3 regions of the uncultured Ruegeria sp. genome follow, and region 2 is predicted to be linked to each of the others. Evidence: riboswitches for the same ligand, from Rfam matches in the RefSeq annotation. Region 2 holds a riboswitch; each other region holds the start of a gene.
What was found. A riboswitch is a leader RNA that binds a small molecule or an ion and turns the genes downstream of it on or off. The one in region 2 is predicted to bind cobalamin.

Region 1 (3,218 bases), on a different contig from region 2:
ATGTCTTCGGGTTCAATCCGACGCAGGTCAAATCGCTGACAGCGCGACAGAACCGTAACCGGAACCTTGCGAATCTCGGTGGTGGCGAAGATGAACTTCACATGTTCAGGCGGCTCTTCCAACGTCTTGAGCAGCGCGTTGAAAGCGCTGGTCGACAGCATGTGAACTTCGTCAATGATATAAATCTTGTAGCGAGCGCTGGCGGCGCGGTAGCGGACGCTGTCGATGATCTCGCGAATATCGTTCACACCCGTGCGGCTGGCGGCGTCCATCTCCATAACGTCGACATGACGGCCTTCCATGATGGCCACACAATGTTCGCATTGCCCGCAAGGTTCGGTTGTTGGTTTGCCTTCGCCGTCGGAACCGATGCAGTTCATGCCTTTGGCGATTATGCGTGCGGTGGTGGTTTTCCCCGTGCCGCGGATGCCCGTCATGATGAAGGCTTGCGCGATCCGATCCGCCTCAAACGCGTTTTTCAGCGTGCGCACCATTGCGTCCTGACCCACCAGATCAGCAAAGGTTTCCGGGCGGTATTTGCGGGCGAGAACCTGATAGGCGGGGCTGGGTGCGTCGGTCATGTTTACTCTGGCGGATTCGGGGCTTCGGCACAGCGTAGTGGTCACCATCGCCCGCGTCCACAGCAGCGTGCGAGGATTTTTATTTTGGAATCGGACCGGATGCGCGTATTGCTAGAGGGGTACATTTCACGAACTATTTTTCGCGACGGTAATTAAAGGGGGGAGAGCGTTACATGTCTCAGCTGGTGATCTACGCCTTGCAAGTTGGAGGAGGCACGCTTGCCCTTACATCAATGCCCGGTCGCGGCGGGGACTACGCAGGTGATCTGGACACAATCTCGAGCTGGAAGCCGGGTCTTGTGATTTCTACGGCAACCGAAGTCGAGATGTTTCAGGCCGGCGCGCAGGACTTTGGCAGCGATATTCAAAGTCGGGCTAGCCGATGGGTTCATCTGCCAATCGAAGACTTTAACGCGCCACCCCGCACCGTTCTGGATGAATGGCCGTCCGTCAGCTCTGCCGTGCGCCATGCCTTGTCTGGAGGCGGTCGTGTCATGCTGCACTGTAAGGGCGGTTGCGGCCGGTCGGGAATGCTTGTTCTACGGCTGATGGTCGAATGTGGCGAACAGCCCGACAAGGCGCTGGTACGATTGCGCGCCTTGCGCCCCTGTGCCGTCGAAACAGACGAACAAATGGCATGGGCCGTCGGTTCGACCCTGGAAGAGGTGAGCGTCAGATCAGGTTGAGATTTGCACGGCCATCTGCACGGGTTCGCGAGGTTTAAGAGCCAAAACCTCGAGCATTGCGCAAGGCGGCGTTGCGATGATCCCGGATGGCATGGTCTGGATATCGGTGCCAAAGATCATGTTGGCATAATCGTCCAGCTGTTTGGTGTTTGCCGCGGCATCGGTGCCGCAAAACACGCGCATCTGATCGGGCTGGGCCCGAAACCGCGCAGTGCACCCCTCAGGACAATAGGTCAACTCGCTGCTGCCTTCGATTTCGAATTCCGAAGTGGTGACTGGATGAGCTTCTGCCATAGCCTGTGCCATCGCGCGCGCCATTCGGGCCAGTGCAGGGCATGTCTTGCCTGTCCGTTGACAAACGGTTGCTGTGTATTCGTGGGTTCTTGTCTTCCAGATCATCTTGCGCCCTCTGCGCGGCGGACAGGGGCTTGGATCAGGCAGGACGGCGGTGTGCTGTCAGGACCTGCCCGGACACCCCGCCCGAGTTTCGGTTACAGTTCCGATGGCAGGTCTCCTGACTTGCGGGTCATCGCTTTGCCGACCTTCCCGGCCATTGGGCCAGTGGTATTTCGGCATTGCTTTCCGCTTACAGTTGCGGGGGCAGTCGCGGATTTGGATCGTCCGGAGTATCCGGTCAGAACCGCACCGTGTTCCCTTTTCATCCCGACCCCTAGTAGGGGGCAGGAACCATCACACAATCGCTAGCGTCTGATTGTGCCCTGAGTCAAGCTGGACTTTATGTCTTGCGCTCCTACTCAATCCCAAGCGGACGTGTGGTCAACCTGAACTGGTGTTGACTCGGGTACAGGAATTGGTGCCATTTGAGCGTGGTGAACCGATTGGTTCAGTTTTTCCGAGGTCGCTATGTTGGACACACAGCAAAGGGTATTGACCGAAGACTTTCGGTTCCCGTCCGGGCCGGCGATGCTTTCGGCACGGCTCTATCGGCCAGTTTCCGAGCCAGAAATCGTTATTGTTCTAAACAGCGCAACCGGAGTTCCACGAGATTACTACCGATATTTTGCGCAGTGGCTGGCGGAAGAACAGGGCATGGCCTGCCTGACATATGACTACCGGGACTTTGGGCACTCTCTATCCGGAGATCTCAACAAATCCACAGTCACTATGGCAGACTGGGCGCTGATTGATATGCCCGCGGCCAGGGCCGAGATGCGCCGGCGCTTTCCGAAAGCGAAGCAATGGACCATCGGTCACTCGGTGGGCGCGATGCTGGGCCCGGTTCAACCCGACATTAGTCAGATCGACCGAATGATTGGGGTATGTTCGGGGCTGGTCACACTGAAAGATCACCCTTGGCCGTATCGTGCGCTGGCGTGGTTGTTCTGGTATGGGCACGCACCCTTGCTTGCGCGTCTTTTGGGGTACCTGCCAGGAAAGGCCATCGGGTTCGGCACGGACCTGCCAGCTTCGGTTTACTGGCAATGGCGCAAATGGTGCACGGCGCCATTGAATTACGTTCCTGAAATAGGCCTCGATTTACCGGCGGTCAAATGGTCAGAAACAGGAACTCCCGCAGACCTGTTTGCCTTCGAAGATGACGAGATGGTCCCTCCGGACGCAGTGTGGCGGCTGGCGGATCTTTACGGCCCTGACACCAAACAGCATCTTTTGTCTGCGTCTGAGTTTGGTCTAACCGAAGTCGGTCACATCGGGGCGTTTGCCCGCCGGAATGCGGCTGTCTGGCCTAGGTTGATAGCGTAAGGGATGGGCGCCGAAAACTCGGCGCCCAGATATCATCGGCCGTTGCGAGAGTTTTTGTCTTTCATCACCGAACGGACCATTTTGCCAAACGCCTTGTCGCGCGCGCGGGACTGGGCCACGGTTTCCGAGTTTCGCTGATCCTCACGTCGCAGTTTTCTCCATCGTTCCAGACGCGAAGCGTCCAGCACGCCGTCTTCAATGGCACCTTGAACTGCGCAATCTGGTTCCG
Region 2 (3,218 bases):
GATGCATCCAATTGCCGTAGAGCCGCGCGAGCTTTAGGCCATTGGCATATACATGCGCGTGCCCTTTGCCCGGTTGGTCCGCAGCAGATGCGCTTTCCGGTGCGAATTCGAAGTTTTGCGGCAAGACATGCAGGTTCCAACCGGCCATGGGGTCTTTGACCACAGTAACTTTCACGCTGGGCGTGTTTGGTCCAGTAGGCAAGTTGATCACTGCAGAATGATCATGCGCTGCGGTCTCGGCCTGATGGCCTCCATGATGCGCGGGATCAGAATGATCATGGCCATCAAACGTGACGCCGTTGGCCGCAGCCAGCACAAAGCCAGCCCCACCACCAAAGATCAGGCCAATTGCAAACAAAGCAAGTGAGCGGGACATCTTGTATCCTTGAAAAGGGAAAAGCCCGCCGGGGTGGTTCCCGACGGGCCGTTAAGTCGCCAGTTAGGCGTGCGCTTCGGCGTGCTTAGCCTCTTTTTGCCAAAAGTATCCTGCAAAAGACCCAACCAGAACCCAAGCGGCCAAACCGATGCCAAACGCACGCGCCGCGAATAGGGCGCCGATCTCGGTCGGGACGGGGCCGGTGAAAAACTCCGGCTCGGGCGCGCCGATGATATGAGGCGCCATCAGCAGAACCGCAGCGAACACATAGCTGATGAGGTTGGAACCAAAAGCGATCAACCACATGGCTACGGCAGCGGTTGCAACGGTCGCAAACCACCAGATCTGACGTGCGAAGACGTCAGCGGCGGCCACTCCCGGCACTTCGGGTGCCAGGGTGAAACCCGGTGCGAAATGCACTGCGACAAATCCGGCAAGCCCCCACAATACACCCGTTCGGCCATCAACCTTGTGGCCTTGTCCTTCGGCAATCGACATAAGTGCCACAACAATCAGTGTGTAGCCGGTGTAAGTCAGCATCGTGAAGATTACGCTAAGGGCGTCACGCTGAAGATCCGAGAACATGCCTGGCAGTTCGGGATGGGCGGTGACGGCCGCGCCGCCGAAATGCACCAACTCACCTGATTCATATAGCTCTGCGTGCAGCAATACGGGTTGCACGAACAACAACTGCAGCAAGGCGGCAATCAGCCCCGCTGCAGCGCCAGCGAACAAAGCGCTGGTCAGAATGCGACTGAACATGAGCTCAGTGGCAGGGGAAGCCGGTGGCGTGACGCACGTCATGGGCGGCGTCATGCAGCGCGGATGCCTGCACGTGACCTGCCAGCGTGACGATGCCAAGGCCCAGAACCACTGCGAAAACCGCTGGAATTAGGCCTGCGCGCGAGGCGGATGCCTTAAGTGTTTGTGTTGTCATTTCTTGTCCTCCTGTGCCGTCGCACCCGACGGCCGGTGTTTCAATACTCGCCTGGCAGGTCTCCTGGCTCGCGGGTCGGTGCCTCTGTTCGCCTTCCCCCCAAAACTTCGGGAGTGGCTGGTTGAACACAGGCTCACCGCTTACAGTCGCGGGGGCGGCTTTGGATTAGACTTCAAAGGAAGGCGCACCAAATTCCCTCTTAGCATCCGGATATCTCCGGCAGGACCAGACGCCTCCATTTAGCCGGGAACGTCGCGCCGACGCAATCGCCATTTGCGACGTTTCGTGTCACACAGCGCGTTTTTTCAGGATATAGATATCCATGATCCAGCCATGATCAGCCCTGGCTTGTGCGCGGGTTGCAAGGATGTCTTCGGCCACTTCATCCAACGGTCCATGGATCAAGATTTCTTCTGTCATACCCACATAAGCGCCCCACCAGATGTCATAATCTGCCATTGCAAGGCTTTGAAACGAACATTCCCCATCCAGCATGACCGCGATTGTCAATATGGCTTCGGGCCAGCCTTCGTCACGCAGGCGGCGGCCGGTCGTAACGACATAGGGCGCGCCGATGTCGTTTATTGGAATTCCGTGCGCTGCGGTTAATGCCTGCAGAGCGGTAATGCCCGGGATCACGCGTTTGACGGGTTTGGGCTCCAACCGCGCGGCGATTCGAAGAGAGCTGTCATAAAGCGAAGGATCCCCCCAAATCAGCAACGCAACATTGCGCGCGTTTGGGTGCGCGTCGATTGCGTCCTGCCACCGTAGCGCGATGGCATCATGCCAGTCATCGACACCCTGCAGATAACCGTCATCACCGCGTCTTTTGGGAATGTCGAAATAAGCAATCGTCGGTTGGGTGTCCGTCACTTGCGCAATGATCTGCTCGCGTATTCCGGCCAGATCGGCTTTGTTCTCGCCCTTGCGCGGAATCAAGATCAAGTCCGCTGCGCGGATGGCTTCAGCACCCTGAAAGGTGACATGGTCTGGATTGCCGGTACCGATGCCAACCAGATTCAGTTCATACATCGTCGAACTCCGCCAACGGGCCATACAAGATCAGCGCCGGAGCGGTTCCGATCTCGGATTGCAGCCTGTCCGACAAAGCCCCGATGGTCGATCGATGCAGCACTTGATCAGGGGTCGACACGGATTCGGCCATGAGCGCGGGTGTGTCCAGAGGCAGGCCATGCGCGTGTAACGCCTCGACCAGCAATGGAAATGTCCGTTTGCCCATGAAGACAACGGTTGTGGCGTATGCATCTGCCAGCGCGGGCAGGTTCAGATCCTCCGGCAGTTTGCCGCTGACATCATGGCCGGTCACAAATTGAACCCGCCGCGCGGTCAGACGCCGGGTCAAAGGAATACCTGCGGCCGCTGCCGCTGCGATGGCGGACGGAATGCCCGGTATGATCTCGTAGTCGATCCCAGCCTCGCGCAGGGCCACCAGTTCTTCCTCCAATCGCCCGAACAACCCGCCGTCACCGGACTTCAACCGAACAACCCGGGCGCCAGTTTCGGCATACTCAACCAACAACCGGCTGACATGGTTCTGTTTTGGTGAAGGGCGGCCTGCGCGTTTGCCGACGCCCACCAGATCCGCATCATCACGCGCATGGGTCAGAATCGGACCACTGCTCAGATCATCAAACAGCACTGCGTCGGCGTTTTGCATCCGATCGACGGCTTTCAGGGTCAACAACTCCGGATCACCGGGGCCAGAGCCGATGAACGAGACAAACCCGCTCATGCCGAGGCCTCTGCAATCAGGTGAAAGAACGTGCCCGTCACATTGCCGCGAACGGACCCGGTTTGTGGCCCTTCGGCGCCTTCGGCGTCAAAAACCCGGGCCAGAGGGGCGTCTGGCTGGTCCACGATTGAAGAATAGTGGAATTCGTGCCC
Region 3 (3,218 bases), on a different contig from region 2:
CAGTTCTTCGTATCGCAACCCGATCCAGCGCTCGTTCTTGACCGCATCGGTTTGCGACATCACTGGATGGTCCTGAAGAAATTTGAACGTATCCGCCGCCCCATTGCCGGTTTGGTAGTCCAACAACACCAGAAACTCGGGGTTTGATGCGGCAACAGCTTCCCACGAGGTGCGGCCCCAGCTGGTGTCCAGATCGTGGGTGACGTTTTCGCCACCGGCGGCAGCGATCATCGCGTCAGGTATGGCAAACTTGCCTGCCGTAAAGGGCGCGTCCGCCGGACCGTCCAACAGGAAGACGCGAGGCTTTGCCAGATCAGCGGTCCGTGTTTCGATGTCCGATAGCTGATCTTTCCATTCGGTGACCAGCGCTTCGGCCTTGTCTTCAACATGCATGACCTTGCCCAGGCGCAATACATCGTCAAACAGAAGGTTCATGCTGGCGTCGGGGCGATCCTTGTCCAGATGCACGCAGCTTTCTGTCAGGATCATGGTTTTGATGCCAAAGGGCGCCAACGTGTCGGGCGTCACGTCGCCACCTGGCTTCATGCCATAGTACCAACCGGCGAAGAACAGATCCGGCTCGACAGCCACCAAATTCTCGATCGTGGGGTATTTTGGGGCAAGTTCAGGGATTTCGCCACGCAGCGCATCAAAATCTGGGCTGGTTTTGTACCAACCCGTGATCCCGGTCAGACCAACAATCTTGTCTTGCAGACCCAACGCAAAGGCCATGTCGGTCATATTCATATCGTGCACAACCAACCGCTCGGGCATTGTGTCAAACACCAATGGCTCACCGCAGTTGTCCACGGACATTTCGTGCGCCGCTGCACCGTTGGCCAGGCCGGTGATCAACGCCACAGGCCAGAGTTTCTGCATCATGATAAACTCCTGTTATGATGTCAGTTTTCGTTTTCGGATGTCGAGTGCCGGGATCAAGCGGCCTTCATGCTGGAAGCACAAATAGTCCACTCCAAAGGTGTCCCGGACGCGATCCGGGGTCAGCACTTCAGTCACAGGCCCGAACCCTGTCAGACGGGTGGTTTTCATCAACGCAACATGGGTGGCAAACTCGGGGATCATGACCAGATCGTGGACAATCATGACCACTGTCACACCCAAATTTGCGACCAATGAGAGCATATGCCCCTTGGCGTCCGGATCCAGGTGATTGGTTGGTTCGTCCAGGAACAGCAGCGACGGGTTTTGCGCCAGGGCACGCGCAATATGCGCGCGCTGCCGTTCGCCGCCTGACAGCATCCGCATTGATTTACCGGCCAAATGGGTCAGCTCGGTTATCGCAAGAACCCGGTCCAGATCTGCTTTGTGGTCAGCCGCTGACCGGTCAGCCTGAATGGGTATTTGGCCCAGTGCAACGTAGTCCCGCAGCCTCAAGCGGCCGTCCGGCAATTCCTGTTGGCCGACCACGGCAATGGTCCGCGCCCTTTGCTGCGCTGACAAGCTACGTAGGCTTTGGTTGCGGATACGCACATCGCCCAGGGCAAGCCGTTCAACACCGCATAACAGGTTCAAGAGGGTGGTTTTCCCGGCACCGTTTGGTCCGGCGATGGCCAGAACCGCGCCCTCGTCGAGATTGAAGGACACGTCCTTAAGCAGGACGTCGCCATTCAATGCATAATATCCAAGGCCTTCGGCGGTCAAAAAGCTCATGACCCGTTCTCGGCAGGCAAACATGGCAACCGCGAGAGTGTTTTGGTGAGCAGGGCAGGCGGGCGCTCGGACGCGCTGGTCCAACCGTCCTCACTGTCGAGATACTGATGGGCAAACTCGGCCACTGCGGTCAGATCCTTTAGGCTTGTGATTTCACCGAAAAGATACTGCGCTTTCTGCTTCGCCTGTAGGCCAACAGTCATGGGCCGTTCACACCCTGCCATGCATGCGATCAGTCGCGTCGCAAATCCGGTTGGCAGCTGCTCATCCAGCAGTTTTTGCGCTGTTTCAGCCGCCACTGGTCCCTGGCAGGTTGAGCAGATTAGTACAAAGTGGTCAGGAGTATCGGACATAGCAGTCCCCGCCACTCAAAAAATGCGGACAGAAAGTGCAAGTCTTGTGAACACGCAGACGCGCCATCATAGCCTCCTTCCAGGACGCCCCGCCCCGGGTTGGTTGAACATCTGATGGCAGGTCTCCTGACTTGCGGGTCGTCGCTTGGCCAACCTTCCCGACCCTCTGGGCCAGTGGTGATTTGGCGTCGCTCACCGCCTACAGTTGCGGGGGCAGTCACGGAATTGGCCCGATTGTCGTGGGCCGCACCGCATTCCCATTTTCATCCCCAAGGAAAACCTAAGGGAACCATCCCGGCCAGCTAGTCTGGTGTCGCATCGATTGTCAAGCGTCAGGTCATGGCCAGCGCGGCGTCACTGAACCACACGTAGAGAAGGGCGTCGTGTCGATTGCCTTTGGTGATCGCCGCTGATGGGAAACCGGCTGGCCAATGTCAGCCCGGCTTGAAGCAGATGTGCATCGGGATACCCACCGGTAACCTGACCAACGGCGTCTCGCGCAGCGGGTGTTTCATCGCGTCGCATGTGATGTAGCATTTTCAGCAACGCTCTCTCATCACAAGTGACTTCCCGCCGGTCTTCCAGGCTCAGAGGATCTTTGAAAGCCAGCCCGTCAGTTCGGCAATGCAAGGCGGCCTTGATGACTTTGAAAACAAGGTGCGCAAGATTGAGGCCCTGATCGTGCCCCCACTTTTCGATTGCGACCGAGTATGCATGTTGCCAGGCTTGGGTTGTGGGCTCCGAAAAGCTGAGGATGAAATGCCGCATGACGGGAAGAAGGCCCCGTTCGAAATCATCGAAATCCCGCGATGCATTGGGTGCGCGCGCTTCGCTTTGTCCGGAGGTGGAGAAACTCATGCGCGCCGCCTTTCCGTTTTTACTGAATGGTTGGACAGGCTTTGAACGTTTTCGGGCAGATCGCATTCGGCGATTGGGGTTTCCCGCCGCGGTGATGCTGCGTGGGCTGGGAATCTGAGGGCGGCCTCAATTGCCTGCGGCAACTTTGGCTTCAGCGCACATCCGTGGCGGCTGGCGATAGTATCCATGGCCAATAGGTCGGTGAGTGTTTTTGTCATTATCGTCTCTCGGTCTCTGGTCCTTGACCGGGCGTGATTCCGAGGGATCTGACTGGGTCACACGTTATCTGACAAAAAGAGTCGGAAATGACAAGAGGAGTTGCGTCGCAAATTTACC

Region 1: it holds a riboswitch for cobalamin, as region 2 does, so the genes downstream of both, Q1B13_RS23300 (hypothetical protein) here and Q1B13_RS04700 (CbtB domain-containing protein) in region 2, are expected to answer to the same signal.
Region 3: it holds a riboswitch for cobalamin, as region 2 does, so the genes downstream of both, Q1B13_RS11905 (DUF1636 domain-containing protein) here and Q1B13_RS04700 (CbtB domain-containing protein) in region 2, are expected to answer to the same signal.

The regions. Positions count from the first base shown of each region.
Region 1 is NZ_CANLDZ010000024.1:49,388-52,605, reverse strand. It holds gene Q1B13_RS23310 (DNA polymerase III subunit gamma/tau) at 1-629, opposite strand, end outside; gene Q1B13_RS23305 (protein-tyrosine phosphatase family protein) at 755-1,267, shown strand; gene Q1B13_RS23300 (hypothetical protein) at 1,259-1,666, opposite strand; cobalamin riboswitch at 1,754-1,974, opposite strand; gene Q1B13_RS23295 (hypothetical protein) at 2,132-2,989, shown strand; gene rsgA (ribosome small subunit-dependent GTPase A) at 3,022-3,218, opposite strand, start outside.
Region 2 is NZ_CANLDZ010000002.1:393,598-396,815, reverse strand. It holds gene Q1B13_RS04710 (hypothetical protein) at 1-376, opposite strand, end outside; gene Q1B13_RS04705 (CbtA family protein) at 440-1,138, opposite strand; gene Q1B13_RS04700 (CbtB domain-containing protein) at 1,143-1,313, opposite strand; cobalamin riboswitch at 1,349-1,558, opposite strand; gene cobF (precorrin-6A synthase (deacetylating)) at 1,602-2,345, opposite strand; gene cobA (uroporphyrinogen-III C-methyltransferase) at 2,338-3,066, opposite strand; gene Q1B13_RS04685 (cobyrinate a,c-diamide synthase) at 3,063-3,218, opposite strand, start outside.
Region 3 is NZ_CANLDZ010000007.1:106,077-109,294, forward strand. It holds gene Q1B13_RS11895 (ABC transporter substrate-binding protein) at 1-882, opposite strand, end outside; gene Q1B13_RS11900 (ABC transporter ATP-binding protein) at 895-1,671, opposite strand; gene Q1B13_RS11905 (DUF1636 domain-containing protein) at 1,668-2,024, opposite strand; cobalamin riboswitch at 2,123-2,333, opposite strand; gene Q1B13_RS11910 (hypothetical protein) at 2,379-2,882, opposite strand; gene Q1B13_RS11915 (hypothetical protein) at 2,879-3,100, opposite strand.